DNA from 2 places in the Exiguobacterium sp. Helios genome. Region 2 is predicted to be linked to the other one. Evidence: predicted binding sites of a transcription regulator. Region 2 holds the regulator's gene; the other holds the start of a gene.

Region 1 (5,837 bases), 440 kb from region 2:
ACGATCGACATACTGGAAAACGTCAGTGTCAACGTCAAGAGAAGCGCAACGATTATACTGTCTGGTCGAATCCGGTAGAGAACGGCAGAAGCAATCCAACAGACAAACGGTAACAAAGCAATCCAGGCAAGTGTCGTGGGTGAAGCGGCTGTTACGTTTCCCCGGATGAGTTGATAACCTTCCGCAAAGTCGGTGAACCGGTGTAAACCATGGACAATGAACGATAAAGTGACGACAAGAAAACTGATCCAAAGCATAAGTTGATTCCGACGTTTCATAAAATAAAATTCCCCCATTTTCTAATAGAAAGTGAAACAAATCACGAGTAAACATGTTAAACGTATACGACTATCGGTCGGGAAAATAAGATTGTTTAGCTTCAAGATACTTAAAACAAAATTAAATTTTAAAATAGAAATTCATGCCTAAACAGACAAGATATGGGGTATAGAAGGGCATTGAGACTTGTAGGAGGAACCGTGTATGAAATGGAAGGGCAGAGAAAGAAGTTCGAACGTCGAAGATCGACGGGGCATGGGTGGAAAAGGAGTCGCCGGGATCGGAGGCGGACTCGGGATCATCATTTTAATCGTCGTCACGTTGATGGGCGGGAATCCGGCCGACATCCTCGGAGGATTGTCCGATTCACAAGGCGACAGTCAAGGCGAGTACCAGGAAACGGCCAAAGAAAAAGAAGCGGCTGATTTTGTATCCGTTGTCTTAGCGGATACGGAAAAAGTCTGGACAAAGGAATTTAAACAGGACGGTATGACATATAAAGAACCGACGCTCGTTTTATATACCGATCAGGTCAGTTCAGCGTGTGGACAAGCCGGAAAGTCAGTCGGACCGTTTTATTGTCCGGGGGATCAGAAATTATACATTGATCTAAGTTTTTATGATGAGTTACAAAATAAATACGGGGCACCGGGAGACTTCGCGATGGCGTATGTCATTGCCCACGAAGTTGGGCACCATGTTCAGACGTTGCTTGGGACATCAGACGAAATCATGCCGCTTCGTCAAAAGATGAGCGAAGAGAAGTTCAACAAATACCTGGTCCGCTTTGAATTGCAGGCGGATTACTATGCGGGTGTCTGGGCCAACCATGCACAAGGACAAAATCTGCTTGAAGAAGGCGATTTGGAAGAGGCACTTGGAGCGGCGAATGCTGTCGGAGATGATACATTGCAGAAAAAAGGGCAAGGATATGTCGTACCGGAAAGCTTTACACACGGTACATCGGCTCAACGCGAACGATGGTTCCAAAAAGGATTTGATAACGGAACGATTGAAGGCGGCGATACCTTCAAAGCGAAGAATTTATAAGCATAATCAACAGGCACCACTTCATAACGAAGTGATGCCTGTTTTCGATTAATCGTTGTATTGGTTAAACATCGCCGTATCATCGGGAACGTTGGCGAGATAGACAATCTTTCCATCCGCATTGAGCCGGGCGATGTCGGTTCCCTCCTGGGTGAAGACAGAGCCGTCCGCGCGTTTCCCGCAAACAGCCCAGCGTGTTTCCATCGTATCTCCTGTTTCTGATGGAACCCATCCGGCATACATGTGTTTAATATCCTGATTCGCCGTAAAGACCATCCGGACGAACTGTTTCCAGGCATCGATACCGTGCTGTTCCTGTCCGTTCAGGACGAATGTGATTTCGTCCGAGAACAGGGAAATCAAGTCATCAAAAGCTTTTTCATCGGTCCGGGAAGCATCAAATAAATCAAAATAGCGGTCAAGTGTAGTGGTGTTCATCATATATTCTCCTTTTAGTTACGAATCATTTTTTCTTCAATTAAACTCTGCAGTTTTGTCAGATGATCGGGCGGACAGTTCAAATAAATTTCACGGCGGATCGAGTCGATCGTCTCGCGTTTGAGTCTCGATTGCCACGACTGTTCCGCTTCTGCCATCAGGTCGGACAATAAGCAGATGTTCTGATCCTGGATACCCATCAAGTCTTCGAAAACACCGCTTGAGGCATATAAGGATTGTTTGCCCTCGATTGCTTCATAGATATCAAACACACGAATCGTCTCCGGTGACGCTTTGAGCCGGAAGCCGCCTTTTGCACCGGGAACAGAAATCAGCAGATCCGCACTCACGAGCTTCCGGAGCAACTTTTGAAAGTAGGTTGGCGAAGCGCCAAGTTGCTGACTGATGAATTCGCCCGGCAACACACCTTTCTCCGGTAAAAACGTCAATAAGAGCATCGCATACACCGATTGTTCAACACCTGTCTTCATTTGCATGAAACATTCTCCTTTCTGTATAACGTGGATAACTATTGTCTATAATACATCCGGATAAATCAATTGTCCAACAAAAGGTCCCTCACAAAACCGTCACACCTTTTCGACAGCATACCCGTGGCATCAACAGAATGGATTCGGTATACTGAATGTACGATATGTGAAAATATTCACTAAAAGTCGTTCACACTTAGTGAAAGGACGTTTTCTTATGAATCCACTCAAAGGAATTATTACGATTCCGCGTACGATTTTTATACAACTGATGCTGGCCGCCGTCCTGATGGGAGTCGCCGTCATCGGACAATCCTATCTGATTGTCATCATCGTTGACCGGATTTTTCTGCAAGGGGATCCGTTCGCGGCAGTTATTCCGTTGCTCGGTGTCCTATTGGGGATGCTTGTCCTGCGCGTCGGCGTCACGTACTGGAACGGGCGCCTCGGAACGAGTCTTGCGGCACGCGTCAAACAAGATTTGCGTCAGGCGCTCGTCGCGAAATACACACGAAACTCTGTCGAGTCGATGCTTGAAGGACAATCCGGACAAAAGGTCAGTATCCTGATGGATTCCGTCGATGAGATGGACAGCTATTACAGCCAGTACCTGCCGAAGGTCATTCAGACATCGATTGTTCCGTTGATGGTCTTGATTGCCGCCTTCAGCTATGACTGGGTCACGGGACTGGTCATGATGATTACCGCCCCGTTCATTCCGTTGTTTTACATCGTCATCGGGATCATGACGCAAAAGCGGGCCGATACGCAGCTTGAGAAGATGAATGCCTTTTCTGGTACGTTTCTCGATACGTTACAAGGATTGACGACGCTCAAGTTATTCGGGCGGGCGAAAGCTCAGCAGGACGTGATTGAACGAAGCAGTCTCGAATTTCGGGATGCGACGTTAACCGTCTTAAAACTCGCGTTCCTGTCGTCGTTGATGCTCGAATTCATCTCGATGCTCAGTATGGGGATGATTGCGCTTGAAGTCAGCTTACGGTTGATTTTGTTCCAAAGCATCACCTTTGTGCCGGCCTTCTTGATGTTGGTTCTGGCACCGGAATACTATCTGGCGTTAAAAGAGATGGGAGCTGCTTTCCATACCGGACGGGGCAGTGTCGCCGCCGCGAAACAGATTGCGGCCGAACTGACGGACGACGACCGGAATGTCGCTTTCGGACGAACGGAACTGCCGGCAGCCCGTCCGCCGCGAATTGAACTGAAAGACGTCGCGTTTTCGTACCGCGATGCCCGGTTTGCGATGGAACAGTTGAATTTGACGATTGAACCGTATCAAAAGGTTGCCTTGATCGGCCGCAGCGGTGCCGGAAAATCGACGGTCCTCCAATTGCTGGCTGGCCTTGCCGATCCGCAGGACGGACAGCTGTTGCTTGACGGTCAAGATCGTCAGACCATCACGGAATCCAGTTGGTTCAGCCAGCTCAGCTACATCTCGCAGCATCCGTATCTCTATGCCGGGACGCTGGCGGATAATATCGCCATCGGTGAATTGCGCGAAGCATCGCGGGCTGCGATTGAACAGGCGGCATCGGACGCCGGTCTGACCGAATTGATCGGACAGTTGCCGAACGGACTCGACACGATAATCGGAGAAGGCGGACGCGGCTTATCCGGCGGCGAAAAGCAGCGCGTTGCGTTAGCACGTGCCTTCCTGAAACGACCGAATGTCATCTTGTTTGATGAACCGACGACCGGTCTTGACGTGAAGACGGAACGGTTGTTGCAGGAAGCGATGACTGTTCTCGGACGTGAAGCGACCGTCATCACGGTCGCCCACCGTCTGCATACGATTGAACGGTCGGATCAAATCGTCGTGCTGGAAGCCGGACGGATTGTCGACCGGGGGACACATGAAGAATTACTTGGACGTGAATCGGAATATGCGATGATGCGTGCCGTTCAACGGGGGGAGGAGACACGATGAAAGAGTTAATAGGAATTTTTCGTTTGATGCTGCACCAGAAACGGGACATCGTGCTCTCGATCGTCTTCGGTGTTTTGGCCGGAATCACGGCAGTCGGCTTGTTCGCAGCAAGCGGTTTTTTGATTTCAAAAGCCGCCCTGTTGCCGCCGATTCAGACACTTGCCGTTTTGATTGCCTTACAGAAAATCTCCAGTCTGACGCGGGCTGTCAGCCGGTACGCCGAACGGTATTACTCACACCGGGCGACGTTTACGATCCTCAGTGACTTGCGGACGACGTTTTATAAACGGCTGGAACCACTCGCACCGGGTATCTTTGCCAAGTACCGGAGCGGGGATTTGCTCGCCCGGATTGTCGGGGACGTCGAAAGTCTGCAAAATACGTTTTTGCGCGTCGTCTATCCACCGATCATTTTAGTGCTCGTCTTTCTGTGTACAATCTTTTTCGTCAGTTTCTTTTCACTCAGTGTCGCGCTTGTCCTCGTGTTTGGTCTGATCTTGACGGGATTCGTCATTCCCGGCTGGTTTGCCTACCGGGAACAACGGTTTGCCCGGTCCGTCCGGGCCCGACGCGGGGAACTGTCGACGGAAGTGACGGAACTGTTCCAAGGTTATCGTGACTTAAAGATCTATCAGCAACTCGGGAACAAGGAAGCGGAGCTGAATGCCGTTGCCGCACGGTACGTGGCGGAAGAAAAACGCAACGGACTGCATGCGGTCTCGAACCTTGCATTGAATACACTGGCGACGTTAGTTATTTCCTGGATTGTCCTCGGACTCGGGGCATATCTGGTCGCTGACGGACAACTCGACGGCGTTTTCCTCGCATTGCTGGTCATGACCTCGTTGACGGTGTTTGAAAATGCCGCACCGATGGCGATTTTACCCGGATTTTTTGAAGACAGCCGTCATGCGGCACGTCGTCTTGATGACGTCGTCGAAGCCACAACGACACCGGAATACCGTCCGTTTGAATTGACGCAGGCTCCGGAACTGAGCACGGAACACGTCACTTTCACGTTTCCGGGTCAGGATCGTCCTGTCTTACGGGACGTCAGCGTGACGTTCCCTGCCGGCAGTAAAACGGCGATTGTCGGAGCGAGCGGTTCCGGAAAATCGACGCTGTTGCAACTGTTGTTGCGGATGTATCCAGTCGACGGGATCCGGATCGAAGGAACATCCGGTCAAGAAATTGATCCGGAAGCATTATGGCGACAGACGAATGTCGTCCTGCAACAAAATCATTTCTTTTACGGCACGATTCGTGACAATCTGAAGCTGGCAAGCGGGGAAGCGACGGATAAGCAGATGATGGAAGCACTCAAACACGTCGGTCTTTCTTTACTTGAACTCGACGACAGGGTGCTTGAAAAAGGGGAAAACCTGTCCGGCGGTGAAAAACAACGGCTTGCGATTGCCCGGATCTTCTTGCGTCAGACACCACTCTATCTGCTGGATGAGCCGACCTCATCGGTCGATGCGTTGACGGAACAGATGATTTTACGTCACCTGTTTTCCCGTGCAGAGGATTCAACGCTGTTGCTTGTCAGCCACCGGCTGGCTGGTCTTGAGACGATGGACCAAATCGTCGTCATGGAACAGGGCCAAATCATCGAAGTCGGCACGTATGCT
Region 2 (5,837 bases):
TGCGGACGTGACGTGTTCATTAAAATCGTCTTCGCGAGTTTGACACGTGTCGCTCCACTGACCTTGAAGTCCTTGTCGATCCGCTGCATGACGAGTGCTGTTCCACCGGCGACGTGTGGTGCTGCCATCGATGTTCCGCTCATGACGCCATATTCGTTATCGTTGAGTGTTGAGTAGATTTTCCCGCCCGGTGCCGTGATTTCCGGCTTGAAGTCAAGGTTCGGCGTCACACCCCATGATGTGAAGTCAGACATTTCGCCTGCGACCGGGTTTGGTGTCGAGACTGCTTTTCCGTCAAACGTCACTGTCAATGCCTTGCCGTCTTTCGCTTTCGCTTCGAGTTCGTTTCCGTCGGCAATGCTTAACGAGACGAGCGGAATCGTAGGTTTATTAAGTGCCATGCTGACGTAATCGCCATGATCGACACGTCCGCGGACGATGACACCGGCCGCGCCTTGTTTCTCGGCTTCCGCTTGAATCATGCCGTAGTTGAAGCTGCCGTTCCGGACGACGAAGACGACTTTATCCTTGACGTCTTTGCCAGCATAATTCGGTTCACTGCCGTCACCAACATAGACGACATCCATCTTCTCTTTATCAAAGACCGCAATCGGATTCGGCGAGTCTTGTTTCTGATAAGCGAGGTAACCTGCGTCCTGCCCGTCGACCGTCAATGCCATTCCTTCGAGTGTCAGCTGTGTGTTTTCAACTGACGCGACTTGCAGCGATTCGCTGATTAAGCCCGGCGAGCCGACGACACCGACGTCTGGATTCGACGCGTACGGGTTTCCGGCGCCGCTTCCGGCAAATGCCGAGTTTCCGGCTGAAATTGCACACAAAATACCGTTGTTCATCGCATTGACGATTGCTTTTTGTTCCGGATCATCTTTTTGGACGAAGGATGCCGTTGAACCAAGACTCATGTTGATGACGTCTGCTCCTAGCGCAATCGCATCATCAATCGCTTTGATATAGATATCACTGAATGTCGACGGCATCCCTGGATCATTGCCGAAGACCTTCATCGCGAGGAGTTGTGTTTCCGGTGCAACCCCTTTGATTCCACCGTTCGTTTCATCGCCGTTGGCACCCACTGTACCGGCGACGTGCATCCCGTGCATCGAAGCGCCTGGCCCAAGATCACGGATTTCGCTGTCATGATCCGCATAGTTATAGCCGTACGGTACTTTTTCCGTGAAGTAGTTTCCTTTTAAACCTTTTGACGATTTAAAGCTTTCGACTTTTGACGACGTCAAATCGACTTTCGTCTCCGGACTGAGGACCATGTCCTTGTGCGTCGGATCGATTCCCGTATCGATGACGGCAACGATCGTTCCTTCCCCTTTATAGCCGTAGTCCTGCCATGTCTGCTTCGCATTGACCATGTCTTTACTATGTAACATGTTTGGTGTTGCGCCCTTTTCGACTTCCGGACGCGCATATTCGTGTGCGATATGTACGTTTTTGACCCCGCTTAATTTTTTCAGTTCCTTGATTTCACCATATTTGACTTCCCCGCTGAACCCGTTCAATACGGTCGTGAAGCTTTCTTTATACGAAACAGAAATGTCTTTTTGGGCAATTGCCGCTTTGACTTCCTTCTGTTTGTTGACGATTTGATTCTTAAGAATAATTTTTTCCGTGTTGCTTAACGTGCTGTAACGCTTATTTTGTGCCTGCGCGTGTTCAATCGCTGCTTTTTGATCGAGCTCGACGACAATCCGTACTTTTTCGTTTTGACTGTATGACTTTTCTTGACCCGCTTTTTTCAGTGAGAGTGCTTGTGGCTTTTGTACATCCACTTTTTGTGATGACACGTGTCCCTCAGCATGAACTAGGCTGGAAGATGTCATGAGGGCAGCCGCCATCAGAGCAATCTTCTTTTTCTTCATTCCTTTTCCTCTTTTCCAAAAATGTAATGTGGAGCAAAAACGTATTAAACGAAAATTCTGTATTTTTAGTTTAATTAACTTTCGCTTAATATACAATTTAAATTTGGTGCTTTTTAAAAATATTTGTTTGTTTATTACATCACAAAATGAATAAATCCTTATATTCCCTTATCTATTTCTTACAGGTGAATAAAAAAGGACAAAAAAAACCTTGGTTTCCCAAGGTTTCGGCAGGTAAAGCAATATGGAGACTATCGGGCTCGAACCGACGACCTTTTGGCTGCCAGCCAAACGCTCTCCCAGCTGAGCTAAGCCCCCGTGTGTTTCTATAATGAGTATACCCATTGCTGTTCATTTTTTCAATATAAAATTAGACCGCTTACAAAAAAATCTCCCTCACCTTACCGGCAAAGGAGAATCTTCCGTTATTTGTTCAGCTCACGCATCATATCCGCTTGTCGTTCCAGTTCAGCCTGTTGCTCCAGGATCAGCACTTTTTTATACGTCCGTGCCGAGATGATGATACTGATTTCATAGAGGATGAACAAAGGAACAGAAATCATCAAATGCGACGTAATGTCGGGCGGTGAGATCAACGCCGCGATCACGAACAACGCAAAATACGCATACTTCCGATTCTTCCGCATGAAGAACGGCGTTACGAGTCCGAGCCGTGTCAAAAACATCGTCACGACCGGTAACTGGAACAACAGACCAAACGGAATCGTCAACCGGATCAGGAAACTGAAATAGTTCTCGACCCCGATGACCTGTTCAATCCCAAGCTCTTGTCCGAGTTCCGTTGATACTTCCAGTAAAAACGGCAACAGCCAAAAATAAGAAAAGGAAACACCCGCAAGGAATAAGAAAAACGTCACGGGAATGTACGTCAACGTCGCTTTTTGTTCTTGGTCGTGCAGACCGGGACGGATGAACGCCCAAAGCTGGTACATCCAAAACGGGGACGCCAAGACGATTGCGATGATGAACGCAAGATTCAGATATAACATCAACGGATCAACGACGTTAAACGCATTTAAACCGATTCCGAGTTCCTTTAAGTCGGCCTGTAAGAAACGGACGAGCGGCCGGACGAGCGGAAAGGCTGCGATAAACATGACTACCACGATGATGAGCGACCAGATGATCCGCTTACGCAGTTCATCTAAGTGCGATGTCACACTCTGTTCTTGATCGATCGCCATGATTCACTCACTTCTCTTTCATTTCGTCCTTTTTATCCTTATCATCTTCCATGATGCCGTGTGTCGCACTCTTGAACTCTTTTAACGTTTGACCGGCCGCGCGGCCGAGTTCCGGTAATTTCTTCGGTCCGAAGATAATGAGGGCGACGACACCGATCAAGGCGATGCTTGCCGGTCCAATACCAAGTGTTAACGGGATTAAGTTTTCCATTATGATTTCACTCCTTCAGCTGATTGCGAATAATGCTTCATGAAATAGACGAGCGACTGCAGCTCGATTGACAGATCGATGTGATGCACCCGGACGTGGGCCGGGACATTCAACCGGGCCGGTGTAAAGTTCAGAATGCCGGTCACACCGTACTCAACTAACTCATCCGCTACTGACTGCGCGAACTGCGACGGTACCGTCAAGATGGCGACATCGACATGGTTCGCTTTGATTTGTTCTTTCATATCCGAGACGTGATAAATCGGAACGTCCTGCGTCGTTGTTCCGACCTTGTCTTCATCGGCGTCAAACGCGATGACGATACGAGTACTATTATTCTTTAAAAAGTTATAATTTGCAAACGCTGTTCCGAGATGTCCGACCCCGATTAAGGCGACATTCGTGACCTCGTCTTGGTTGAGTGTCTTTCGGAAAAATGTTAACAAATGTTGAACGTTATAACCGTACCCTTTTTTCCCTAACGCCCCAAAGTAGGAAAAGTCACGACGGATCGTCGCAGAGTCGACTTTGACCGCTTCGCTGAGCTCTGCTGACGAGACGCGCAGCTTGCCGGAGTTATAGAGACTTTGGATAAAACGATAATATAACGGCAGTCGTTTCGCCGTTGCTTGTGGTATTTTTGTGTCTGGCCCATTCATACTGCAGTTCCCCCTTCGGCCACGTTCTGACGTGGCACCCAAATCAATGCAAAGAATTCTACTCTCCTTGATTGTAAACCACTTCACATAGAGTAACAAATATTATATTCGGCAGGATTTTTCGTGATAGACTAAAGGGTGGAAGGATGGATGGATATGATTCTCTTACAAGTAAACCAACTCTCAAAATCATTCGGCGTAGAGCCGATTTTAGACAATATTAAACTCGAAGTACAGGAACGGGACCGGATTGCCCTCGTCGGACGAAACGGTGCCGGAAAATCGACACTTTTAAAAATCATCGCCGGGGAGCTGTCACATGACTCGGGGGAGATCATGAAAAGCAAGGAAGTCCGGATTGGTTATCTCGCGCAGGACAGCGGACTCGAGTCGAACGAATCGATTTGGAACGAGATGCTGACCGTCTTTGAGCATCTGCAGGATCAGGAACGGGCGCTTCGTCGGATGGAAATCGAAATGGGCATGGAGCACATTTTAAATGATCCGACTGCCTATGACCGTCTCCTGAAAACGTACGATCAAGCGCAACACGACTTCTCGGAAGCCGGCGGCTATCAGTTCGAAGCCAACATCCGCTCTGTCTTACACGGGATGCGTTTTTATCCGGACGATTATTCCCGCCGGATTCAGACGCTTTCCGGTGGACAGCGGACCCGGCTTGCCCTGGCGAAGATGTTACTCCAGGCACCGGAACTGTTGATTCTCGATGAGCCGACCAATCACCTCGACATCGATACGTTGTCCTGGCTCGAAAGCTACCTGTCCGGTTACCGTGGTGCTGTCCTGATCGTTTCCCATGACCGCTATTTCCTCGATCAAGTCGTCAACGTCGTCTATGAATTGTCCCGGAACGTGTCGCGGAAATTCACAGGCAACTATACGAAGTATCTCGAACAAAAAGCGGCACTGTACGAACAGGAAATGAAACAGTTCGAACAGCAGCAGGAAGACATCGCGAAGATGCAGGACTTCATCCAGCGTAACATCGCCCGTGCGACGACGACGAAACGGGCGCAAAGTGTCCGCAAGCGTCTCGAAAAAGTCGACCGGATCGACCGTCCGGACGGTGACGAACGCAGTACGGTTCTGTCATTCCCGATTGAAAAGCAGAGCGGCAATGATGTGCTGCAGGTCAATCAACTCGCTGTCGGCTACGAAGAAGCCGTCTCGAAAAACATTACGTTCCGGCTGCAACGTGCGGAATCACTGGCGCTTGTCGGACCAAACGGAATCGGCAAGTCGACGTTACTGAAAGTGCTTGTCGGCCGTCTGAAACCGCTGTTCGGTGACTATCGTTTCGGTACTGGCGTCTCGATTGGCTACTACGATCAGGAGCAGGCGGAACTGAACGACCGCAATCGGGTCATTGATGAAATTTGGAACGAATGGCCGTTGATGCGCGAACAGGAAGTCCGGTCCGTTCTCGGGCAGTTCCTGTTCAGCGGCGATGATGTCTTCAAGCTCGTCCATGAATTGTCGGGCGGTGAACGCGGACGTCTGGCGCTCGCGAAGCTGAAGTTACGGAAAACGAATCTGCTTGTGCTGGATGAGCCGACGAACCACCTGGATCTTGATTCGAAAATGGTCCTCGAAAATGCACTTGTCGATTACGAAGGCACGTTACTGTTCGTCTCCCACGACCGTTACTTCATCGACCGCGTCGCGACACGTGTCATCGAGATGAGTACAGACGGCGTGACCGATTACCTCGGTGACTACTCGTATTATATGGAGAAAAAAGCCGAGAAGGAAGAAATCGCCCGCCTCGAAGCAGAAGAAGCGAAAGCGATCAAAGTCGCTTCGACGAAGACGATTGATAAAGAGGCGCAAAAAGAAGCGCGCAAAAAGA

The links. Region 2 encodes Rex, which represses fermentation and respiration genes when NADH is low (regulators of the CRP and FNR family bind a similar motif). Its sites were predicted from a motif close to TTGTGAAATATTTCACAA; they were not measured.
Region 1: cydD (thiol reductant ABC exporter subunit CydD) is a predicted target of Rex. The motif match lies at 2,423-2,440, and genes of this name have one in related genera.

The regions. Positions count from the first base shown of each region.
Region 1 covers NZ_CP053557.1:426,204-432,040, forward strand. Annotated here, with positions in the region: gene HNY42_RS02355 (methyl-accepting chemotaxis protein) at 1-278, opposite strand, end outside; gene HNY42_RS02360 (KPN_02809 family neutral zinc metallopeptidase) at 484-1,329, shown strand; gene HNY42_RS02365 (nuclear transport factor 2 family protein) at 1,378-1,770, opposite strand; gene HNY42_RS02370 (RrF2 family transcriptional regulator) at 1,782-2,264, opposite strand; gene cydD (thiol reductant ABC exporter subunit CydD) at 2,476-4,206, shown strand; gene cydC (thiol reductant ABC exporter subunit CydC) at 4,203-5,837, shown strand, end outside.
Region 2 covers NZ_CP053557.1:3,028,566-3,034,402, forward strand. Annotated here, with positions in the region: gene HNY42_RS15610 (S8 family serine peptidase) at 1-1,892, opposite strand, end outside; tRNA gene HNY42_RS15615 (tRNA-Ala) at 2,138-2,210, opposite strand; gene tatC (twin-arginine translocase subunit TatC) at 2,318-3,097, opposite strand; gene HNY42_RS15625 (twin-arginine translocase TatA/TatE family subunit) at 3,105-3,308, opposite strand; gene HNY42_RS15630 (redox-sensing transcriptional repressor Rex) at 3,308-3,967, opposite strand; gene HNY42_RS15635 (ABC-F family ATP-binding cassette domain-containing protein) at 4,124-5,837, shown strand, end outside.